2 regions of the Bacillus sp. ISL-75 genome follow, and region 2 is predicted to be linked to the other one. Evidence: riboswitches for the same ligand, from Rfam matches in the RefSeq annotation. Region 2 holds a riboswitch; the other holds the start of a gene.
The links. Region 2 has a riboswitch for S-adenosylmethionine ahead of J7E63_RS11685 (homoserine dehydrogenase). Riboswitches for the same ligand answer to the same signal wherever they lie in the genome.
Positions count from the first base shown of each region.

Region 1: it holds a riboswitch for S-adenosylmethionine, as region 2 does, so the genes downstream of both, J7E63_RS19540 (O-acetylhomoserine aminocarboxypropyltransferase/cysteine synthase family protein) here and J7E63_RS11685 (homoserine dehydrogenase) in region 2, are expected to answer to the same signal.

Region 1 is NZ_JAGGQX010000050.1:6,096-17,805, forward strand. Features, by position in the region: gene J7E63_RS19480 (hypothetical protein) at 1-165, opposite strand, end outside; gene J7E63_RS19485 (YuzL family protein) at 269-403, opposite strand; gene J7E63_RS19490 (3-hydroxyacyl-CoA dehydrogenase/enoyl-CoA hydratase family protein) at 609-2,996, shown strand; gene J7E63_RS19495 (acetyl-CoA C-acetyltransferase) at 3,118-4,293, shown strand; gene J7E63_RS19500 (acyl-CoA dehydrogenase family protein) at 4,390-6,174, shown strand; gene J7E63_RS19505 (arsenate reductase family protein) at 6,368-6,724, shown strand; gene gcvH (glycine cleavage system protein GcvH) at 6,805-7,188, shown strand; gene J7E63_RS19515 (YusG family protein) at 7,297-7,536, shown strand; gene J7E63_RS19520 (toprim domain-containing protein) at 7,683-8,039, shown strand; gene J7E63_RS19525 (thioredoxin family protein) at 8,047-8,355, shown strand; gene J7E63_RS19530 (nuclease-related domain-containing protein) at 8,560-9,465, opposite strand; gene J7E63_RS19535 (SCP2 sterol-binding domain-containing protein) at 9,706-10,065, shown strand; SAM riboswitch class I at 10,145-10,255, shown strand; gene J7E63_RS19540 (O-acetylhomoserine aminocarboxypropyltransferase/cysteine synthase family protein) at 10,321-11,637, shown strand.
Region 2 is NZ_JAGGQX010000025.1:57,054-68,763, forward strand. Features, by position in the region: gene J7E63_RS11655 (acetylornithine transaminase) at 1-103, shown strand, start outside; gene J7E63_RS11660 (carbamoyl phosphate synthase small subunit) at 109-1,185, shown strand; gene carB (carbamoyl-phosphate synthase (glutamine-hydrolyzing) large subunit) at 1,172-4,399, shown strand; gene argF (ornithine carbamoyltransferase) at 4,392-5,369, shown strand; gene J7E63_RS11675 (argininosuccinate synthase) at 5,455-6,666, shown strand; gene argH (argininosuccinate lyase) at 6,728-8,104, shown strand; SAM riboswitch class I at 8,284-8,395, shown strand; gene J7E63_RS11685 (homoserine dehydrogenase) at 8,497-9,732, shown strand; gene J7E63_RS11690 (YfhD family protein) at 9,791-9,979, opposite strand; gene J7E63_RS11695 (YfhE family protein) at 10,120-10,254, opposite strand; gene J7E63_RS11700 (TIGR01777 family oxidoreductase) at 10,375-11,283, opposite strand; gene recX (recombination regulator RecX) at 11,360-11,710, shown strand, end outside.

The DNA.
Region 1 (11,710 bases), on a different contig from region 2:
CTGCCCGGCAAAAAAGTGTGCTTTTTTAGCAGACAGCAAGTTCCATGACATCATATCTGTTAAATAAAGGGCATCTTTTGTTGATACAACTCCGGGAGGTTCTGGCATCCTCGTTTGTTGATTTTGCATGTTCATGTTAGGCATATTCATATTTTGTTGCTGCATATTAACCCTCCTAATTCGTGTAATCTTTACGACTATATGGTCTCTCAAACAGGAATTTTTATGCAAAATGAGAAACAGGCTGACGTACTCAGCCTGTTTTTCTTCATCCTCGTTTAAATTGATTGTTTTGGCTGTTTTTTTTGTCAACTTGAGCCTCTTCGCCGCCTGGCCCGCCATTGCCCTTCACACTCGCAGCACTAACGCCTGCTTTAGAAGGATCCTTCTTCATTTTCGCCATCGTTATCACCTCGGATATTAGGGTGCCCTTTTATAGCAAAATATTTAAAAATTTATTTTTAAAAAAAATTATAAAATTCCACGTTTATGGATTGCACAAATTTTCAAAATATTCTATAGTAAGTAATAATAATACTCATTCACATGTGAATTTTTTTTGACAAAAAAATGAATGAGTATTCATTCAAAGTTTGAAGGGGGAGACAATGTTGAACCAATTAATTAAAAAAGCAGCTGTCCTAGGGTCCGGAGTCATGGGGTCAGGAATTGCTGCCCACCTAGCCAATATCGGTATTCCTACACTATTATTGGATATTGTGCCACGTGAAGTAACGAAAGAAGAAGAAGCCAAAGGGCTGACTTTAGCGGATAAACAAGTCCGTAACCGCATCAGTACCACGTCCATTCAAAAATTATTGAAGCAAAAACCTGCCCCACTCGCGGTGAAAAAGAATTTGGCCCTGATTGAAGCCGGTAACCTTGAGGATGATTTAGTCAAGCTGAAAGATGTGGACTGGGTCATTGAGGTGGTTGTTGAAAACCTCAACGTCAAGAAACAGGTATTTGAAAAGGTCGAACAATACCGTAAACCTGGCAGCATCATTAGTTCCAATACCTCTGGAATTTCTGTAGAAGCGATGGTTGAAGGCCGTTCTGAAGATTTCCAAAAGCATTTCCTTGGCACGCACTTCTTTAACCCGCCGCGCTATTTGAAATTGCTTGAAGTGATTCCTACTCAATATACGGCTCCAGAAGTACTTTCATTCATGAAAACTTTCGGTGAGGATGTCTTAGGAAAAGGTGTGGTTGTCGCCAAGGATACACCAAACTTTATCGCTAACCGGATCGGGACTTACGGTCTGCTCGTAACTGTTCAGGAAATGTTGAAGGCAGGCTTAAGTGTCGGTGAAGTAGACTCCATCACCGGGCCACTCATTGGCCGGGCAAAGAGTGCAACCTTTCGAACACTAGACGTGGTTGGATTGGACACATTTTATCATGTGGCTAATAACGTCTATGAAAAAGTCGAAGGCAAAGAAAAGGAAGTTTTCGAAATCCCAGCCTTTTTGAAAGCAATGGTTGAAAAAGGCTGGCTTGGAAGCAAATCAGGTCAAGGCTTCTTTTTGAAAAAAGGGAAAGAGATTCTTGAATTGGATCCAAACACGTTAGAATATGGTCCACGGAAAAAGCTTTCGACACCTGCGGTTGAACTTAGCAAGCAGGAAAAAGGTACAGCGAATAAATTGAAAGCGCTTGTATATGCCAATGATCGGGCCGGACAATTCTTATGGAATACAATGGCACAGTCGCTTGTATACTCCGCGCAGCTATTAGGCGAGATTGCTGACGATATCGTTTCCATCGACCGTGCAATGAAATGGGGCTTTGGCTGGGAAACAGGCCCATTCGAAACATGGGATGCGATTGGGGTGGAAAAATCCGTTCAAAAAATGAAGGAAGCCGGTCTTGAAGTTCCAGCCTTGGTAACGGAAATGTTAGAAAAAGGACATTCATCCTTCTATTTAGAAGAAAATGGCGAGTTGTTCTTCTATGATAATGGCCAATATCGATTGGTTGAATTTAATCCGAAGGCACTCGACCTGAAAAAGATAAAGAAACAAAAAGGTATCATTAAAAAAAATAGCGGGGCAAGTCTGATTGATATCGGTGATGGCGTAGCCCTATTAGAGTTCCATTCACCTAACAATGCCATTGGTCTTGATATTGTTCAAATGATTAACTATGCCGTGGAAGAAGTTGAGAAGAACTATAAGGGGCTAGTCATCGGTAACCAAGGAAAGAACTTCTGTGTCGGAGCGAACCTAGCGATGATGCTCATGGAAGTGCAGGATGACAATATTTATGAACTTGATATGATTGTCCGTCACCTTCATAGTGCCTTGCTGAAAGTGAAATACAGTCCTAAGCCAGTCGTCGCTGCCCCATTTGGAATGACACTTGGCGGTGGTGCAGAGGTGTGCCTGCCGGCTGCGCACATTCAAGCTTCAGCCGAAACGTATATGGGCCTTGTTGAAGTTGGTGTCGGCTTACTTCCAGGCGGCGGCGGAAATAAAGAGCTTTATATGAAGCACTTAGAAAACCTTCCTAACGGTGTACCATTTGACCTGCAAAATGTCGCTAATAAAGTGTTTGAAACAATTGCCACCGCAAAAGTTTCCACATCCGCTGAAGAAGCACGTGAAAATAATTTCTTGGATTCTTCAGATGGAATCAGCTTTAATAACGATCACCTGCTTTATGATGCGAAACAAGCAGTGTTAGCTTTACACGAACAAGGCTATAAACCGAAAGTACGCAGAAAGGTGCCGGTCGTTGGTGAAACTGGCTATGCGACCCTGTTACTTGGTGCCGAAGCGATGCGTTTATCTGGGTATATTTCTGAGCATGATCTGAAAATTGCCAAGAAGATTGCCTATGTGATTGCAGGCGGAAAAGTACCATTCGGGACAGAAGTAGATGAGCAATATTTATTGGATCTTGAAAGAGAAGCTTTCTTAAGCCTAATTTCGGAGCCAAAATCACAGCAGCGCATGCAGCATATGCTTGTGAAGGGTAAACCATTAAGAAACTAATTTTAAAAAAAGGGGGCTGACCCCTCTTACAAAAGGTTTCGCTTAGATCGTTAAGAACGAGGGGATAGACCCCAATATAGATTCGTATTTTTCTAATTTAACAGAAAGTGAGGGAACTTCCATGAGAGAAGCGGTAATCGTTGCCGGAGCAAGGACCCCGGTAGGTAAAGCGAAGAAAGGTACGCTCGCCCATGTTCGCCCTGATGATTTGGGAGCATTGGTGGTAAAGGAAACATTAAGGCGTGCTGGAAATTATGAAGGGAATATTGATGATTTAATCATTGGATGTGCAATGCCTGAAGCGGAACAAGGCAACAACATGGCTCGCAATATTGGGGCATTAGCAGGTCTTCCATATACCGTTCCTGCGATCACAGTCAATCGTTTCTGTTCTTCAGGATTGCAGGCAATTGCTTATGCCGCACAGGGAATCATGCTAGGCCATACCGATACAGCTATCGCTGGCGGAGCAGAATCGATGAGCATGATCCCAATGATGGGGCATGTCGTCCGTCCAAATATCAAACTAGCAGAAACGGCTCCTCAGTATTATATGGGAATGGGTCACACGGCCGAGCAAGTGGCGATGAAATATGGAATTTCCCGCGAGGATCAAGATGCTTTTGCGGTAAGAAGCCATCAGCGTGCAGCAAAAGCGATTGCCGAAGGGAAGTTCGTCGATGAAATTGTTCCAGTCGATGTGACGATTCGGACGGTAGGTAATGACAATAAGCTTGTTGAAAAAACAATTCAATTTTCACAGGATGAAGGCGTTCGCCCAGATACAAATTTGCAGACATTAGGTAAACTCCGCCCGGCTTTCTCCGTGACAGGATCGGTAACGGCTGGTAATGCCTCGCAGACAAGTGACGGGGCTGCCGTCTTGCTTGTCATGGACCGTGAAAAGGCAGAGGCACTTGGTCTTAAGCCATTGGCAAAATTCAGATCCTTTGCTGTTGGCGGTGTCCCCCCTGAAATTATGGGTGTGGGACCGGTTGTTGCGATTCCAAAGGCCGTCAAACTTGCGGGTCTAGAGTTATCGGATATTAACTTATTTGAATTGAATGAAGCCTTTGCTTCCCAATCCCTCCAAGTTATTCGGGAATTAGGTCTAAATGATGAAATTGTTAACGTAAATGGAGGCGCCATTGCCCTAGGACATCCGCTTGGATGTACGGGAGCAAAATTAACGCTCTCACTAATTCACGAATTAAAACGCAGGAAAGAACAATTTGGTGTAGTAACGATGTGTATTGGCGGCGGAATGGGTGCAGCCGGCGTATTTGAATTACTTTAATCCATTATGGGCTGTCCCAAGCAAACCTGAACATATACCTTTTATAAGGGGGGCGGCTATCTGCCCCCACAAATCAAAGATTAGGAGGAATAAATAATGGCAAACCAAACAGAAAAAATCATTAAAGGCGGAAGCTTTTTAATTGAAGATATTACTTATGAGCAACTATTTACACCGGAGGATTTTACCGAAGAGCATTTGATGATTGCGAAAACAGCAGAAGATTTTGTTGAAAAAGAAGTGGTTCCACAGCTTGAACATTTAGAAAACCATGAGTTTGACCGGACGGTGAAGCTCCTTAAAAAAGCCGGTGAACTTGGTCTGTTAGCAGTTGACGTACCGGAGGAATATGAAGGCTTAGCCCTAGATAAGATTACCTCATCGCTACTTACCGAAAAAATGGCTGGAGGCGGTGGTTTCTCTCTTTCTCACGGGGCTCACGTGGGAATTGGTTCCCTGCCAATCGTGTTGTTCGGGAATGAGGACCAAAAACGCAGATATTTACCTGCCCTTGCATCAGGTGAAAAACTTGCCGCTTATGCCTTAACTGAACCAGGTTCTGGTTCTGATGCCCTTGGTGCCAGAACAACGGCTAAATTAAATGCTGCAGGTACTCATTATATTCTAAACGGGGAAAAGCAATGGATTACCAATGCCGGTTTTGCTGATGTATTTGTTGTATATGCAAAAATTGATGGCGAGCAATTCACCGCATTCATTGTTGATCGGGATTTCGCTGGAGTTTCAACTGGTGCAGAGGAGAAGAAAATGGGAATTAAGAGTTCTTCCACTCGGACGCTTATTTTAGAAGATGTTCCCGTTCCTGTCGAAAATTTATTAGGTGAAATTGGTAAAGGACATGTGATTGCCTTTAACATCTTAAATATCGGGCGTTATAAGCTTGCAGTTGGCAGTGTGGGTGGTTCCAAGAAGGCCTTTGAATTGACTGTTAAATATGCAAATGGGCGTCAACAATTTAAAACACCAATTTCACAATTCAATTTAACCAAAGAAAAATTCGGAACCCTGGCCTCTAAGATTTACGCGGCAGAAAGCTCTGTCTATCGTACCATTGGTCTGTACGAAGAAAACCAAGGCAAACTTTCAACTGAAGAAGAAAAGGATATTAAATTAGTGGCAAATTCAATTGCCGAATATGCGATTGAGTGTTCATTGAATAAATTCTTTGCAAGTGAAGTATTAGCCTATGTAACGGATGAAGGTGTACAAATTCATGGTGGATACGGATTTATGAAGGAGTATCCAATTGAAAGAGCGTATCGTGATGCACGTATTCAGCGTATTTTTGAAGGAACAAATGAAATTAACCGCCTGCTAGTGCCAGGCACCTTATTGAAAAAAGCGTTCAAGGGTGAGCTCCCATTATTCCAAAAGGCAGTGGCCCTTCAAGAGGAATTAATGATGTTAACACCAGAAGAACCTGGTGATGAGCCACTTGCACAGGAAAAATATCTTGTAAGAAATGCAAAAAAGATTGCCCTTTTAGCAGCTGGTTTAGCCACGCAAAAATATGGCAAAGCACTTGAAAAAGAGCAGGAAGTTTTAGCAAATATCGCGGATCTTATTTCTAACGTGTATGCAATGGAATCCGTTGTGTTACGTACTGAAAAGGCGATTGCAAAAACTGGTTTAGATAAGAACAAGCAGAAACTTCTTTATACACAAATTTACTGCCAAGAAGCCTTCAATGAGCTTGAGGCGATTGCCAAAGAAACATTAGTGGCTGTTGAACAAGGCGATACCTTGCGCATGATGTTGTCCTCGCTTCGTAAATTTACACGTCATACTCCAATTAATGTCATTGCGAAAAAACGTGAAGCTGCTGATGTCATAATTAAGGCCGAACGCTATCTTGTTTAATTAAATCAGGCTCCCTTTCTATTAGGAAGGGGGCTTAAATTTTTATATTAGAAAAGGAAGGAATTTTGAAAAATTAGTCGAATTTTTTTAAGTAGAACATATTTTTTGCATTAGGATTTTGAAAAACGGTATGATAATATTCAATTGACTCTAATAAGTCATTGATATTTTATAGGAAAAGGCGGTGAAATTGATGTCTCTGACGTTTTACTGGTATCCGAAATGCGGCACTTGTCGAAACGCGAAGAAATGGCTGGATGCCCATCAGCTTTCCTATGAAGAAGTACATATTGTTGAACATCCTCCAAGTCGTGAGGAATTGCAGGAATTTTATCAAAAAAGCGGACTGGAATTAAAGAAATTCTTTAACACAAGCGGTATGAAATATCGTGAATTAGGGATAAAGGATAAAATGAAGTCTGCAACAGATGAAGAACTGCTAGAATTACTGGCTTCCGATGGCATGTTAATCAAACGGCCGATTTTAACAGATGGTGAACGTGTCACCGTGGGCTTTAAAGAAGAAGAGTATGAAAAAATGTGGCAGTAAGCCTGCTCTTCCTTCATTACTAATGGGTATCGATTTATTTCGATGATAGATTTTAAAAAAAACAATGGAGGTTTTTTAAGATGAGTACACCAAAAGAATTACGGTATTCAGAAGAACATGAATGGGTAAAGGTTGAAGGGGAAAAAGTGCGTGTGGGGATTACTGCTTTTGCACAACATGAATTAGGAGATATCGTTTTCGTTGAACTTCCAGAGGTTGGCGATGAGTTATCTGCTGACGAACCATTTGGAAGTGTTGAATCTGTAAAAACTGTTTCTGAGCTTTACGCTCCAGTTAGTGGTAAAGTCGTTGAAGTAAATGAAGATTTAAGTGATAGCCCTGAGTTTGTCAACGAATCTCCATATGAAAAAGCATGGATGATTGTCATTGAATTATCAGACAGCAGCGAACTAGACAAGCTCATGACGGCTGAACAATATGAAGAAATGATTAAAGAAGACTAATTAATCCCGAAAAAGCGCCTTGTCAAGGTGCTTTTTCTCTTAATTTCCCACTTTTTCTTCTACTATTTTAGGGAATCTTATAATAAATATATTGAAGAGGGTGGGAGTATGACGTTAAAGCAGCAAAGAGTCGATGTTACTGATCGAGTGATTGGCAAAATGAAAAATGGGGAAATGGAACTGTTTCTTGATAATACACCGATTGGAAAAATGAAGCTTTCAGATCACATGCAAGTAGAATTAGAGCATCATTTTGAAGTGGATCAGCAAAAAATCTATCAACATGTCACGACAACAGAAAACCCTAATGCAAAATATACAGATTGTGATGATGGAGGATGGTGTTAACTAGGTAAATTTCACGTGAATTCTGAGGCAAATCCCTATTTTTAAAATGACAATAATGATAAAGTTAACATAGGCAGAAGAATGCACACGTAATCAATATTTTAGAATATGTTAACATAAACAACTTCTAATACAGGTGATGGATGATGAATGATTCGTATGTTGACAAAGTTCTTATTGTCGAAGGAAAATCAGATAAAAATAAGGTCAAAAGAATTGTTAAGGAACCAGTAGAAATTATTTGTACCAATGGTACGATCAGTATCACAAAATTAGATGAACTAATTGAATTTCTTGAGGATAAGGATGTCTATATTCTTGTGGATGCCGACTCCTCTGGTGAAAAGCTTCGCAAACAGTTAAAACGAGAATTTCCACAAGCGGAACATTTGTATATTGACCGGATGTATCGTGAGGTGGCAACAGCGCCAGTGCACCATTTGGCAACCGTTCTAATAGGAGCGAATATCGATGTTCATACCGAATTTTTAGAAATGGGTTAAAAGATATATGAACGAATGGAATCGAACAGATTTATCTGCCTTTCTTGAAAAAAAGGCGACCGGGTTAGTCTATTTTTATACACCCATGTGCGGTACCTGTCAGGTAGCTTCAAAAATGCTTCAGGTCATTGAGCAACTAGTAGAGTTAGATATGGGAAAAATGAATTTAAATTTCTACCCAGACCTTGCTAGGGATTTAGCAATTGAAAGTGTCCCTTGCCTATTATTTGTTGAAGCCGGCAAGCTAAAAGAAACCCTCTACGCTTTTCAATCAGTTCCATTTTTGCTTGAAAAAATAAAACAGCATTTATCCTAAGCAGATGCGCAAAGTGCATCTGCTTTTTGAATAAGTGTGCTTCCAGTGATCACAAAAATCTAATTGTGCCCGAGAGAGGAAAAAAAGTATCACCGCGGTCACAAAAAATTATAATTGTGCCCGAGAGAGGAAAAAAGAGTCACGGCGGTCAAAAAAAATCTAATTGTCCCCTTATAATAAAAAGTTAAAGGGACATATTCCGTTTTATACAAAAAAAGAGCCCTTTGTCTTACCTGTTATTCTTAAGTTTTCCAGTAGGATTCTTCTAATGGTTTTCTTTGAAGCGCTACCCTGGCTCCAATCATAAATCACTTTGGTAGTAATGCGCAAATCAGGAAAAAGCAGCTTAATTTCCTCCACAACACGTAAAACGGCATGATCAATCACTTCGTGACAGCCGCAATCCTCACACACAAGTTTATTATTTACAACAGTAGTCTTCAATGAGAGGCAGACCCGACAAATGTTACCTTTTTTTAATTTGCCGAAGTCATATGGAGGTAACCTATCATAAGGTGATTCGATTTGATGCATCGAAACCAGTTGGTCAGCTAGTCTTTTGTGCATACCATTTAATGTTGACGGTCTCCTATTTAAATTGTGCATAAAGCGGGGGAGCTGATTTGGATAGATAATGGGTTCATTAAGTGGAGCTTTATAACAGGTAAACTGGGGGTTGATAAAAACTACATAAGCCTCAATAGGTATTCGATACCCAAGGCTTTCTAACAGCTGGCGGAGTAGGGATTCACTTCGTTGTAGTTGATGCAGGGGATTTTTGTATTCCTTTTTGGGTAGAGCATAGAATCGGTCACCTTCAAAGTAAAAGTCACCTTCATAATTTTTTACTTCAAAAAGATAGAGCGGATCTTGAGTAATCATCACTGTATCAAGTTGGAATTTACCATTATTAGTTTCCAGTAACAGGTCGTTTAGAATATGACTTGGACACTGAAGCTTCTCTGTCAATGAGTCAAACATAACTTCACCTTCAAATCCTTTCACAAGGTTACGAAAGCAAATTTTATCCTTTTCAGCTAATTTCATTCGCGAGTTTAGAAATCTTAAAATTTTAATTTCATCTGATTCAATACGGTCTTTAAAACTCATAATCCACATCCTTTCGATTTCGAATCTAACTTCATTTTACAAAATGCTGCCCTTTAATCAGCAGTAATGTTTGAATAATTTTCAACACTTTTCAAAAAAAAATTTCTCCATCCGACATATTTCTCAGGAAATCTCCGTAAATCCCCTCTAAAAGGTTGATAATTGTCGACCACTTTAAAGAGGATTTCATGCCCCGTTCCTGTATATTTAATATAAGAGAGCAGACCGGAGTGGTAGATTATGATAGAGATGCTGAAAAACTTTCAATTAGCAATCAAACAGCAAAGGCATGTTCTGCCGTTACTAGAACAAATCGATTTGCGAGTGAATTTGGTTTGTGAACAAAAAGCCATTCAGATTATCATAAAGAATGGAGAAATTTTCATACTTCATGATAGCGAAGTGACACGAACGATATCCGAAATCCGCGGTGACCTTAAGGCAATGAAACAACTACTTGAAGGGAAGGAACGGTTAAGGGCCCTTGAGCATAACGGCCAATTACGTATTTCCGCTCCAATTCGTACCACATTATTACTAGAATCTGTCTTCTATTTGACAAAGGCACAGGAAAATTTACCAAAAATAACAAATTTCTAATCAGAGCTATTGACTCGGAATTAAACTTACTGTAAAGTTTTAGGTGAATAATCAAATAATAAAGACAATTCAATAAACATTCTTATCGAGAGTGGCGGAGGGACTGGCCCTTTGAAGCCCAGCAACCGGTTTATAACACAATCACACGGTGCTAAATCCAGCAGAGAGGCGATGCTCTGAGAGATGAGGAGAGAGACCCCCTCTTCTATGAAGCTGGGGTTTTGTTTGTTGAATTGCAAAAAAGGAGGAAGTAGTATGGGTGAAAATCAAAAGAAGTATCGTTTTGAAACATTGAGTGTTCATGGTGGATTGTCTCCGGATCCGGTAACGGGGGCTCGTGCCGTTCCGATTTATCAAAACAACGCCTATCAATTTAAGAATACAGAGCATGCGGCAAACCTATTTAGCTTAGCGGAACCTGGGTACATATACACACGCATTCATAACCCTACTACTACCGTTTTTGAAGAAAGAGTAGCATTATTGGAAGGCGGCGTTGGTGCCCTAGCAGTTGCTAGCGGTATGGCAGCGATTACCCTCGCCATTTTAAATATTGCTGAAGCTGGCGATGAAATCGTATCGGCATCAAATCTCTATGGAGGAACATATAATCTTTTTGCAGTGACGCTTCCAAAATACGGGATTAAAGTGAAATTTGTTGACCCTGAAAATCCTGAAAACTTCCGTGCGGCTATTACCGACAAAACAAAGGCTGTTTTCGCTGAAACGATTGGTAACCCAAGCCTTCGTGTACTTGATATTGAAAAAGTCGCCGATATTGCCCATTCAGCAGGTGTTCCATTAATTATTGATAACACCTTTGCCACTCCATATCTGTGCCGGCCAATTGAATATGGTGCCGATATTGTGATTCATTCTGCCACCAAATGGCTCTTAGGAAATGGAACAACTACAGGTGGAGTTATTGTCGATGGTGGGAAGTTCGATTGGAATTCGCCGCGATTCCCTGGTTTTACAACGCCAGATGCCAGCTACCATGACCTGGTTTATGCCCAAGCCCTAGGTGCGATCGCCTATATTATCAAAGCCCGTGTCCAATTGCTGCGTGACTTAGGACCGGCGTTAAGTCCGCAAAATTCCTTCCAGTTTATCCTTGGTCTTGAAACACTGCATGTTCGAATGAAGGAGCATGTGGCTAATACAAAAGAAGTGGTGGAATATTTAACCAATCACCCGGCTGTGGAATGGGTATCTTATCCAGGACACCCATCCCACCCAGATTATGAATTAGCCAAAAAGTACTTGCCTAAAGGTGCAGGTTCCATGGTTATCTTCGGGATTAAAGGCGGTAAAGAAGCAGGGGCCAAATTAATCGATTCAATTACTCTATGGGCGCATGTGGCAAACGTTGGCGATGCAAAAAGTTTAATTATTCACCCAGCAAGCACCACCCATCAGCAATTAGATGCTGATGGCCTGAAAGCTACAGGTGTAACAGAGGATTTGATTCGCCTTTCAATCGGTATCGAGAATGTTGAGGATTTAATCGAAGATCTCGAATCAGCTATTTTGGCTGCTACTGGTGTAATCTCATTAAAGGTAAATGCATAAAAGTTACCAAAACTTATTTTTCCGAATATGAAGTTATTTTCATTGACACTCCTTTTTATCCATGATACGATAA
Region 2 (11,710 bases):
TGTAGTGAGAATTTTACCACCGTTAACAGTAACAAAGGAAGAAATAAATGAATTTATTAAAGCATTGGAAATAACTTTCCAAGGTATTGAGAAAGGCGAGTGAGTATGTTGCAGAATGGATACCTTACTTTGGAAACGGGAGAAGTATTTGAGGGGGTACTAATTGGTGCCGAAAAAGAGTCTCTAGGAGAAGTGGTTTTTAATACAAGCATGACTGGGTATCAAGAGATTATCACAGATCCATCATACGCAGGACAAATCATTACCTTCTGTTATCCCATTATAGGTAATTATGGGGTTAACGCAATCGATGATGAGAGCATCACACCAGCATTATCAGGGGTGATTATCGGTGATTTATGTGAAACACCGAGCCATTATCAATCCGTAAATAAATTCTCGGAAAAACTAAAGCAGGCAGGAGTTCCTGGGATTGCAGGAATTGATACGCGTCTTTTAGTAAAAACCATTCGCAGCCGTGGGACGGTAAAAGGGTATTTAAGCCAGTCCAAGAATGGCGAAATATCAGCACCAGAAAAATCTTCATTTTGGGTGGAGAAAGTATCAACTAAAAAAATACAATATTTCAAAAACCAAGGGCCACATGTGGTGCTCATGGATTATGGATTTAAAAAGTCGATTCTCAACGCCCTGCTAGATGAAAACTGTGCGGTAACAATCGTCCCATACAATACACCTTATGAAAAAATAAAGGCCTTGAATCCAGATGGTGTCCTGTTCAGTAATGGACCTGGGGACCCAATGGAATTAAAAAAATGGTTTCCAGAAATAAAAAAAATAAGTCAGAACTATCCTACACTGGGCATTTGTCTTGGGCATCAATTAATCGCCCTTGCATATGGGGCTAAAACAAAAAAACTAGCCTATGGGCATCGCGGTGGTAATCATCCAGTTAAGGAACTTACGACTGGAAAAGTGAAAATCACAGCACAAAATCATGGCTATGTTGTAGTTGAAGAAAGTATTGACAACAAGGAATTCGATGTCACCTACCGAAACGTAAATGACCGTTCGATTGAGGGGCTAATGCATAAGAACCATCAGATACAAACCGTGCAATTTCATCCTGAAGCCCATCCAGGACCAAGCGATACAGAATATATTTTAAAAAATTTCGTAACTCAGATAGCTTCTATGGGAGAGACTGTTTATGCCATTAAATAAAAGTTTAAAAAAGGTACTAGTGATTGGATCAGGTCCAATTGTTATTGGGCAGGCTGCAGAATTTGATTATGCAGGTACACAGGCATGTATAGCCTTGAAAGAAGAAGGAATTGAAGTTGTTTTAATTAATAATAACCCGGCCACCATCATGACAGATGAAGCCGTTGCCGATAAGGTATATATTGAACCGCTTAACGTTGAAACCATTGAAAAAATCATCAAGAAAGAAAAACCAGATGGAATTATTGGTACACTAGGCGGCCAAACGGGTCTGAATTTAACTGTGCAGCTTTACGAACAAAATATTTTAGAAAAATACAATGTTGAATTATTAGGAACATCTGTTGAGTCTATCAAAAATGGTGAGGACAGAGAAAAGTTCCGTAACTTGATGATTAAAATTGGTGAACCAATTCCAGAGTCCGCGATTATTCACAGCTTTGAGGAAGGCGTGTCCTTTGTAAAGGAAATTGGATTTCCAGTCATCATTCGCCCTGCGTATACACTTGGAGGGGATGGAGGCGGCTTTGCTTATAATGATGAAGAACTGGAAACTGTTCTAAAAAAAGGCTTAGCGGCAAGTCCGATTCAGCAGGTGTTGGTAGAAAGAAGTATCAAAGGCTGGAAAGAAATTGAGTATGAAGTCATGAGAGACGACAATGACACCTGCATCATCGTTTGCAATATGGAAAATATGGATCCAGTCGGTGTTCATACAGGGGATTCCATTGTCGTTGCTCCGTCGCAAACATTAACAGATGTCCAATATCAAATGCTTCGTGATTCTTCTATAAAAGTTATTAAAGAATTAAAGATTATCGGTGGTTGTAACATCCAGTTTGCTCTTCATCCGGCATCGAATCAGTATTACATTATCGAAGTAAATCCAAGGGTGAGCCGTTCTTCTGCACTTGCATCTAAAGCGACTGGTTATCCCATTGCCAGGATGGCAGCGAAGTGTGCGATTGGGTATCATTTGGATGAGATTGTGAATCCGATAACAGGTAATACCTTTGCATCATTTGAGCCAGCGATTGATTATATTGTGGTAAAACTACCTCGCTTTCCTTTTGACAAATTCCCTGAAGCGGACCGGACCTTAGGAACGCAAATGAAGGCAACTGGGGAAGTCATGGCGATTGATCGGACATTTGAAGGGGCCTTAAACAAAGCCATTCGCTCGATGGAAATGAACGTTTATGGACTTTGCCTCGAGGGAAATAAATTAATTGATGAAAAGAACTTGCTTGAACTTCTTAAACAAGCAAATGATCAGCGATTATTCATCATTGCAGAATCGCTTAGAAGAGGGATCTCACTTGAAAATGTTCGACAGTTGACCGAGATTGATCCATGGTTTTTACACAAAATTAGCTCAATCGTTACGTTAGAAACGGAATTAGCTTCCTATAATTGGAGCGATGTTCCAGTTTCCTTGCTTAAGGTAGCAAAGCGAAATAATATTTCCGACAAGCTCTTATCTCAAATATATGCTATTCCTGAAAAGCAGGTAAGAAGCAAGTGGAAAGAACTCAACTGGAAACCTGGTTATAAAATGGTTGATACCTGTTCAGCTGAGTTTGATGCTGTTACACCTTACTATTATTCAACCTGGCACGGGTTTGATGAAGTTGAAGTGTCGAGCAAGAAAAAGATTCTTGTCATTGGCTCTGGCCCAATTCGAATCGGCCAAGGGATTGAATTTGATTATTGTTCAGTGCATGCGGCAAATGCGATCAAGAAAAAGGGCTTTGAAGCGGTTGTTATCAATAACAACCCTGAGACTGTTAGTACCGATTATTCGATTGCAGACCGCCTTTATTTTGAACCACTCGCAGCAGAGGATGTACTTCATGTCATCGAAAAAGAACAGGTGGAAGGTGTATTGATTCAGTTCGGCGGCCAAACAGCTATAAATCTAGCCCATGATTTGGAAGAAGAAGGGATCAAAATTTTAGGTACTACGGTAAAAAATGTCGATCGCTTAGAAGATCGTAAAGAATTTTACCAGTTGCTTGAAGACTTAAACATTCCGCATATAGAGGGTCAAACCGTTTCGCATTCTGACGAATTAATAGAAGCAGCCACTAAACTTGGTTATCCAGTCCTTGTGCGCCCATCCTATGTCATTGGCGGCCAATCAATGTTTACTATTTTTTCAGAAGCGGAATTGAGCCAGTATATACTGCAACTTGAGAAAAATTCGCAAGCAACGATGTGGCCATTATTAGTAGATAAATACTTACCTGGATTAGAGTGCGAGATTGATGTCATATGTGATGGGGAAAATATCGTCGTCCCAGGTATCTTTGAACATATAGAAAAAGCTGGGGTCCATTCAGGGGATAGCATCTCGGTGTTCCCGCCGATTTCACTGTCAGAGAAAATTAAAGAAACGTTAATAGATTATGCAGAAAAAATTGCAAATTCAGCACCAGTTATTGGAATCATGAACATTCAATTTGTTATCTATGAAGGCCAGGTTAATGTGCTTGAAGTCAATCCGCGTTCTTCTAGAACAGTGCCAATCATGAGTAAGGTCACAGGAATTCCGATGATTGAATGGGCGACACGCGTTCAATTAGGAGAGACCCTCTCAGATCTATGTTCAACAAAGGGACTAATGGATGAGCCATCCTATTTTTCAGTAAAAACACCTGTTTTTTCATCAAGTAAACTAAAAGGTGTTGACCATGTGCTAGGACCAGAAATGAAATCAACAGGTGAAGCGCTTGGCATGGGAGTAACCTATCAAGAGGCACTTGAAAAGTCGATTCCTACTCTTGGCTGGCAACAAGGTGAAAATTATATTTTCTGTTCCATTTCTGATCGAGATAAGCAAGCATCACTTCCTATCATTCAAGAACTTGTAATAAAACAATACAAGATTGTTGCTACCGAGGGGACTGCTTCATATTTCCAAAACCATGGAATTGATGTTGAAAAAGTGATTAAGGACGATGCAGAAGTCATTGAACTTTTCCGAAAACAGTCCATGAAGGCTGTCATAAATATACCGAATCAAGGACGAAATAAAATTAAATTTGGTTTCCAGATTCGCGAGCATGCTGTTCGCTACAAGGTACCAGTATTTACACACTTAGATACAATTGAAGCGATAATCGGCCTGGAAAAAGGATCTCAATCCGATTCTGAGGTTCGATCTATGAATGAATATTACAAGTTGGAAGAGAGAGGTGCCGTTCATGGGTGAGGCCATTAAATTAAATGAAATTAGTAATATAAATAAGCCGAAACTTAAAGGAAAGGGCTTTTTACAGCTTTCCGATTTTAGTACAGATGAAATCCTCTATCTTCTAAACGAGGCGATAGAGATGAAAAAGCTCCAAAAACAAGGAAAACCGCATCCGTATTTAAGCGGGAAGGTTTTAGGGATGATTTTTGAAAAATCATCCACCCGTACAAGGGTATCATTTGAGGTAGGGATGCTGCAGTTAGGCGGTCATGCAATATTCTTAAGTTCAAAGGATATTCAGCTTGGAAGAGGAGAAAGTATTTTTGATACCGCAAAAGTGTTGTCGCGCTATGTGGACGGATTAATGATTCGAACGTTTTCACACGATTCAGTCGAAGAATTAGCTGAGCATGCAACAGTACCAGTTATTAATGGTTTAACTGACCTGCAGCACCCTACCCAAGTGTTAGCAGACCTTTTAACGATTCTTGAGCATAAAGGGAAACTGTCCGGCTTAAAGATGTGCTATATAGGGGACGGCAATAACAATATGGCTCATTCTTTAATGGAAGGCGCGATGAAGGTTGGAATGGATATTAGCATTGCCAGTCCACCAGGATATTTGCCTGATGGAGAAATAACAGAGAAGGCAATTAAAGTTGGAAAACAAACTGGATGTAAGCTCGTGATTACAAATGATCCGCTAGAAGCTGTTAAAGATGCAGATGTCATCGTAACAGATGTCTGGACCAGTATGGGGCAGGAAGAGGAAACTTCAAAAAGACTCGAGGCATTCCATGGATTTCAAGTAAATAATGAACTTTGTAAGAATGCAAAGGAGGACTATATCTTTTTGCATTGCTTGCCCGCCCATCGAGGCGAAGAGGTAACAGCAGAGGTCATCGATGGTCCTCATTCAGTGGTTTTTGATGAAGCTGAGAACCGTCTTCATGCCCAGAAAGCAATTTTAAAACTTTTACTAGCATAATTGTTTCCTTTTCCATGAGATTTGTTGTATAATAATTCTATTGGTTGAATAAAAATACACATACAGTAAGAGGAGAATAATAACAATGGCAAAAGAAAAAATCATTTTAGCCTACTCAGGCGGTTTAGATACATCAGTTTCAGTAAAATGGATTCAAGAAAAATATGGCTACGATGTAATTGCATTAGGTCTAGATGTCGGTGAAGGAAAAGACTTAGAAGCCATCAAAAATAAGGCACTGAATGTCGGAGCCATTAAAGCCTATATGATCGATGCTAAAGAATTATTAGCAAAGGAATATATTTTACCAGCATTAAAAGCTAATTGCTTATATGAAGGAAAATATCCATTATCTTCAGCTTTATCTAGACCGCTTATTTCAAAACTATTAGTGGAGGTAGCTGAAAAAGAGGGGGCTACTGCTGTTGCTCATGGCTGCACAGGTAAAGGAAATGACCAAGTACGTTTTGAAGTTTCCATCCAAGCATTGAACCCAAGTTTAAAAGTTGTTGCCCCTGTTCGTGAATGGGGAATGACACGTGACGAAGAAATCAAATATGCTGAGGAGAACGGAATTCCAATCCCAGTCGATTTAGATAATCCATTTTCAATTGATGCCAATATCTGGGGACGTGCTTGTGAGGCCGGAGTTCTAGAGGATCCATGGGCTGAGGCGCCAGAAGCAGCCTTTGATTGGACGAATCCAATTGAACTTACACCAGATGCAGCGGAGTATGTTGAAATTGAATTTGAACAGGGGGTACCTGTTGCCCTTAACGGTGAGAAACTCCCACTTGTTCAATTAATTGAAACCTTAAATGCGCTTGGCGGCAAGCACGGTGTTGGCCGTATTGATCATATTGAAAATAGACTAGTAGGAATTAAATCTCGTGAAGTGTACGAAAATCCTGCTGCGCTAATTTTAATCAATGCCCATAAAGAATTAGAGTTTTTAACTCTAACTCGTGAGGTTACACAATTTAAGACACAGGTTGAACAGCAAATGTCTAAGATCATTTACGAAGGACTTTGGTATTCTCCGATAAAACCAGCACTTGATGCATTTATTAATGAAACTCAAAAGAACGTTTCTGGAACAATTCGTGTCAAGCTTCATAAAGGTAATCATACGGTTGTGGGCAGAAAGTCACCTTACAGCTTATACAACGAGGAATTAGCAACGTATTCCAAAGGTGATGCGTTTGATCATAATGCCGCAGTAGGATTTATTAAGATTTGGGGTCTGCCAACAAAGGTCTATTCAGAAGTGAATAAAAAGGAATCAATTTTAAAATAATTCGGATTGCCCTCGAATCCTTTTTCGAGGGCTGTCTTGTTAGGTTAAGGGGGAGCAATCAATGTCTAAGTTATGGGGCGGCCGTTTTACGAAAGAAACGAATAAGCTAGTTGAGGAATTTACAGCCTCAATTACTTTTGATCAAAAGCTAGCTAAGGAGGATATCGCAGGAAGTCTTGCCCATGTGCAAATGCTGGGTGAGTGCGGTATTATTCCAATGGAGGATGCTATAAAGATTAAGGACGGACTACTCTCCATCAAGAAAATGGTCGACGATAACGCGGTAGAGTTTTTAGTTGAAGATGAAGATATCCATATGAATATTGAAAAGTTATTAATAGAAAAAATTGGTCCGGTGGGAGGAAAGCTCCATACAGGGAGAAGCCGTAATGATCAGGTGGCCACCGACATGCACCTATACTTAAGAACGAAAACAACTGAGCTGATTAAATTAATAGAAGATGTCCAGCAGGCATTAATTGAGCAGGCGAAAGAGAATGTCCAAACGTTAATTCCTGGGTATACTCACCTGCAGCGTGCCCAGCCTGTATCCTTTGCCCATCATTTAATGGCTTATTTTTGGATGTTTGAACGTGATAAAGAGAGATTGATTGATAGTTTGAAGCGTATCAATTGGCTGCCTCTTGGTTCAGGAGCATTGGCAGGAACGACGTTTCCGATCAACCGTGAACGTGTCGCGGAACTGTTAGGTTTTGAAACGGTTTATCCTAATAGTATGGATGCTGTCAGTGATCGCGACTTTATCCTTGAGTTTTTATCGATTGGTTCAATAATCATGACCCATATTTCCAGATTATCCGAAGAGCTTGTCATTTGGTCGAGCCAGGAGTTTCAGTTCGTCGAGTTGGATGATTCGTTTTGCACAGGTTCAAGTATTATGCCGCAAAAGAAAAATCCAGACGTACCTGAGCTGCTACGTGGAAAAACCGGACGGACATATGGTAATTTAATCGGACTGCTCACCGTTCTTAAAGGTCTGCCACTCGCATATAACAAGGATTTACAGGAAGATAAGGAAGGCATGTTTGATACGGTTGAAACGCTTGAAGGTTCCTTAATGTTATTAGCACCGATGATTGAAACGATGACAGTAAATAAAGACGTGATGCGTAAGGCCATTAACAATGACTTTTCTAATGCCACAGATATTGCTGATTATTTGGTAAGAAAAGGTCTGCCCTTCCGTGATGCGCATGAAGTTATCGGAAAAATTGTTTTATATGCGATTCAGTCTAACAAATTTTTGCTAGATCTGAGCTTCGAAGAATATCAGGGCTTTAGTCCATTATTTGAGGAAGATATTTATGTTGTATTGGCTCCTGAGCATGTTGTTGGTGTGCGAAATAGCTTTGGGGGAACGGCTCCAGAGCAAGTGGAAAAGCAAATCAAGCTTGCTGAAGGAAAACTGCACAGATAAATATGAATTTTTTCTAGCCCGCCATATGGTGGGCTTATTTTTTGGGGGGTAATTAGATATATCTACACGTTTCTTCACTCCAATAAAAAGAAATTTCAAATAATATTGACAACTACCTTGGAATCAACTAGAATTCTCTTTATAACTTGGAAGTTAAATGAAAAACTAACTAAATAAAACTCTTATCCAGAGCGGCGGAGGGACTAGGCCCGATGAAGCCCGGCAACCATCAAGGTAATTCTTGAAAAGGTGCTAATTCCTGCAGGTTATTTTTAACCTGACAGATAAGAGGAGGAAATCTACCCTCTTCTTATGAAGAGGGTTTTTTCTTATTTATATGATATAAAAAAAACCTATTAGTCATGTCTAATATTATTTAAGGGGTGGAGAGCATGTCTGTCATTAAAGTGGCAATTCTAGGCTTTGGTACAGTTGGGGAAGGCGTTTATAGAACAATTCAATCTCATGCGGAAGAGCTTGAGAGAGTGTTAGGGAGAAAAGTGGAAGTTGCAGCCATACTAATTAAAAATAAGCAGAAAAAGAGAAATATTAATAACGATGTACTAATCACCTCAGATTTCAATGAAATTTTAAGTCTTCCGCAGCTTGATGTTGTTGTCGAAGCAATCGTCGACAAAGAACCCCCCTTTACTTTTTTAAAACAAGCTATAAAAAGTGGTTGCCACATAATCACAGCGAATAAAGAAATGTTTGCACACCACGGGAATGAGTTGCTCGAGTTAGCCGAGAATTATAATGTTTCGGTGGGTTACGAAGCCACAGTTGCGGGTGGTATTCCGGTTATTCAAACCTTAAGGCAGTTATTAAATGTTAACCGAGTTCGTCACATCCAAGGAATTCTTAATGGGACATCGAATTTTATCCTAACGGAAATGCGCGAGAAGAAGCAGTCATTTGCTGATGCTCTTATTTTAGCGCAAGAGAAGGGGTATGCTGAAGTGGATCCAACCAACGATGTGGAGGGCTTTGATGCTTTTTATAAAACAATGATTCTCAGCAGAATTGCTTTTGGGAAAGAACCAAATTGGCAGGATGTTGAACGTGAAGGGATTACTTCGATCACGAGTGAATTAATTGAAGCGACTGAAAAGCTTGGGTTAAGGTTTAAACATATTGCAAGTATTCATATGATAGGTGATCAAATTAATGCAACCGTTAGACCGGTTCTTGTTGGGAAAACACATCCATTTTATTCTATTGAAGGGGTAGAAAACGCTGTAAATGTTCACTCAGATATTGTTGGGAGTATCACTTTACAGGGACCAGGAGCGGGGATGTTTCCAACTGCAAGTGCTGTAATTGAAGATTTAGTCTATGTCTGTCAAAATCAAACGATCAGTAGAAGGGCTCAGAGATCTTCTGCGGTTTCTGTGGAAGAGAATAATGGTCTATTAAAAGAGTATTGGTTAGTTCAAGGGCCTTTAATTGATTATATCTCGCCTGCGCTTACATGGATTGAAGAAGTCTCTGATGAAATAATAGTAATCCAGGGTGCGAAAGAGGAAGTAGAATATTTAGTTAAACAACAAAAGTCACTACGGTATTATCCAATCCTAGGAGAGTACGAATCGACCATATCAAAAAAGGCAGTAGAGTTAGCGCGCTGAGATAAGTTTTAATATATAAAAAGAAGCAGGATGTCCTGCTTCTTCTTTTTGGCCTAAATCATTTATTTCTTTTCATGTTTACACGTTGATTAGCAGCATTGGCACGTGCGAGTGCCTCAAGATCTGCATGGTCTGCAAATTCTGCAGAGTATTCTACATCATTTCCATCCGTTATTTTTAGGTTCTTAGGTGTTTGTGGAAGTGAGCTTTTGTTACTATTACCAGTTCCATTATGCATACGACCCATTACTAAAAACCCCTTTCATTGTTAACTTTCAGGAGCCGAATTGCTCCCTTTAATATCATTTACAATTAGAAAGGTAACCATGAATGGAAAATACTTCAGGAGAACTATTAGGTCCATATATAATCTCAGATATAGTTTAACTATAGTCTCGTTTTTTTGTCGTGGTATCCGCCTGCCCGGTCTGCCATTTTAAATTCTCTTTGATATGAGACTTCCTGCATACTGGTTAATGAGTATTTGCCTCGATCCTTATCTTTTTTCTTTTTTTCCGCCATTTTGCTCATTCCTTTCAACATTTTTTTAGTTAATTGTCATCAAGCTATGTGGTAAAAAATAAAAGCACGTTATGTACTTATTTCCATTTTTACCTTTTAAGAAAGGAATGATACTATTTTTTAAGAAAATATATTTTTCAATGCCAAATGTAAATCGGAATACTTAAATTGATAGCCAGTTTCTAAAAGCTTATTCGGTAATACCCTTTGTCCATCAACCACCAATGTACTCATTTCACCAAGCAGCAGACGTAGTGCAAAACTTGGGACCGGAAGCCAGTGGGGGCGGTTTAATACTCGTGCAAGTGTTTTTCCAAACTCAGTCATCGTTACCGATTTCGGTGCAGTGAAATTGATGGGTCCATCCATTTTTTCATTTTCGATAATAAAGGATATCCCTTGGACCACATCCTCAATGTGAATCCATGACATCCACTGACGTCCATTTCCAATGGGACCACCGATAAATGATTTATAAGGGATTGCCATTTTTTGAAGAGCCCCTTGGTGTTTATCAAGGATGATTCCGAACCTGCAAAAAACAGTACGTATCCCTAATTGGCTGGCTTTTCCAGCTTCGATTTCCCATTGCTTAACTGTGTCGGCCAAGAAATCATTCCCAAAGCCATGGTTATCTTCTTCAGTAAAAGTTTTATCAAAGGATGTTCCATAAATCCCAATTGCACTTGCATTGATCAGTGCCTTTGGTTTGGTGTCTAATTTATTTATAATGGCTAGCAGTGCATGAACAGACTCTAAGCGACTGTTTAGAATCTTTTCTTTTCTTTTTACCGTCCAACGTCCACTATTAATCGATTCGCCTGCAAGGTTGATAAAAATATCAGTATCTTGGAGTTCATGAATGGGGCTTGAAATATCACTTAGCCACTCGACGTATCGAATTCCATCACTACGATTTGTCTCAATCGATTTTCTTGATAAAATAATTATCTCATGATTATTTTTCAACAGGTGTTTGGTAAGTGCTTGCCCTACAAAGCCTGTTCCGCCTGCAATCGTTATTTTCATTTTTTTCGCCCCCTTTTACGTTTAATCTTACAATAGATAATGAGGAATATGGTAAAGTATTGATGAGGTGAATAACGTGGCCATTATAACAAAGATCACCACACAACAGAAAACTCAGGATCGATTCAATATTTTTATGGATTACGGTAAGGGTAAGGGTGAGGAATTTGCCTTTAGTGTCGACAGTGATGTTCTAATCAAATTTCAATTAAAAAAAGGAATGGAGCTTGATGATTTTTCCTTCGTAGAAATTCAGTATCAAGACGACATTCGCAAAGCATACAACAAAGCCATTCATTACTTAGCCAGAAGAATGAGATCGGAAAAAGAAATAAAAGATTATCTTGTATTAAAGGAAATAGATGAACCTGTCATCAATGAAATTCTTCATAGATTAACTGCCCAGAAATACATAAATGACGAGGAA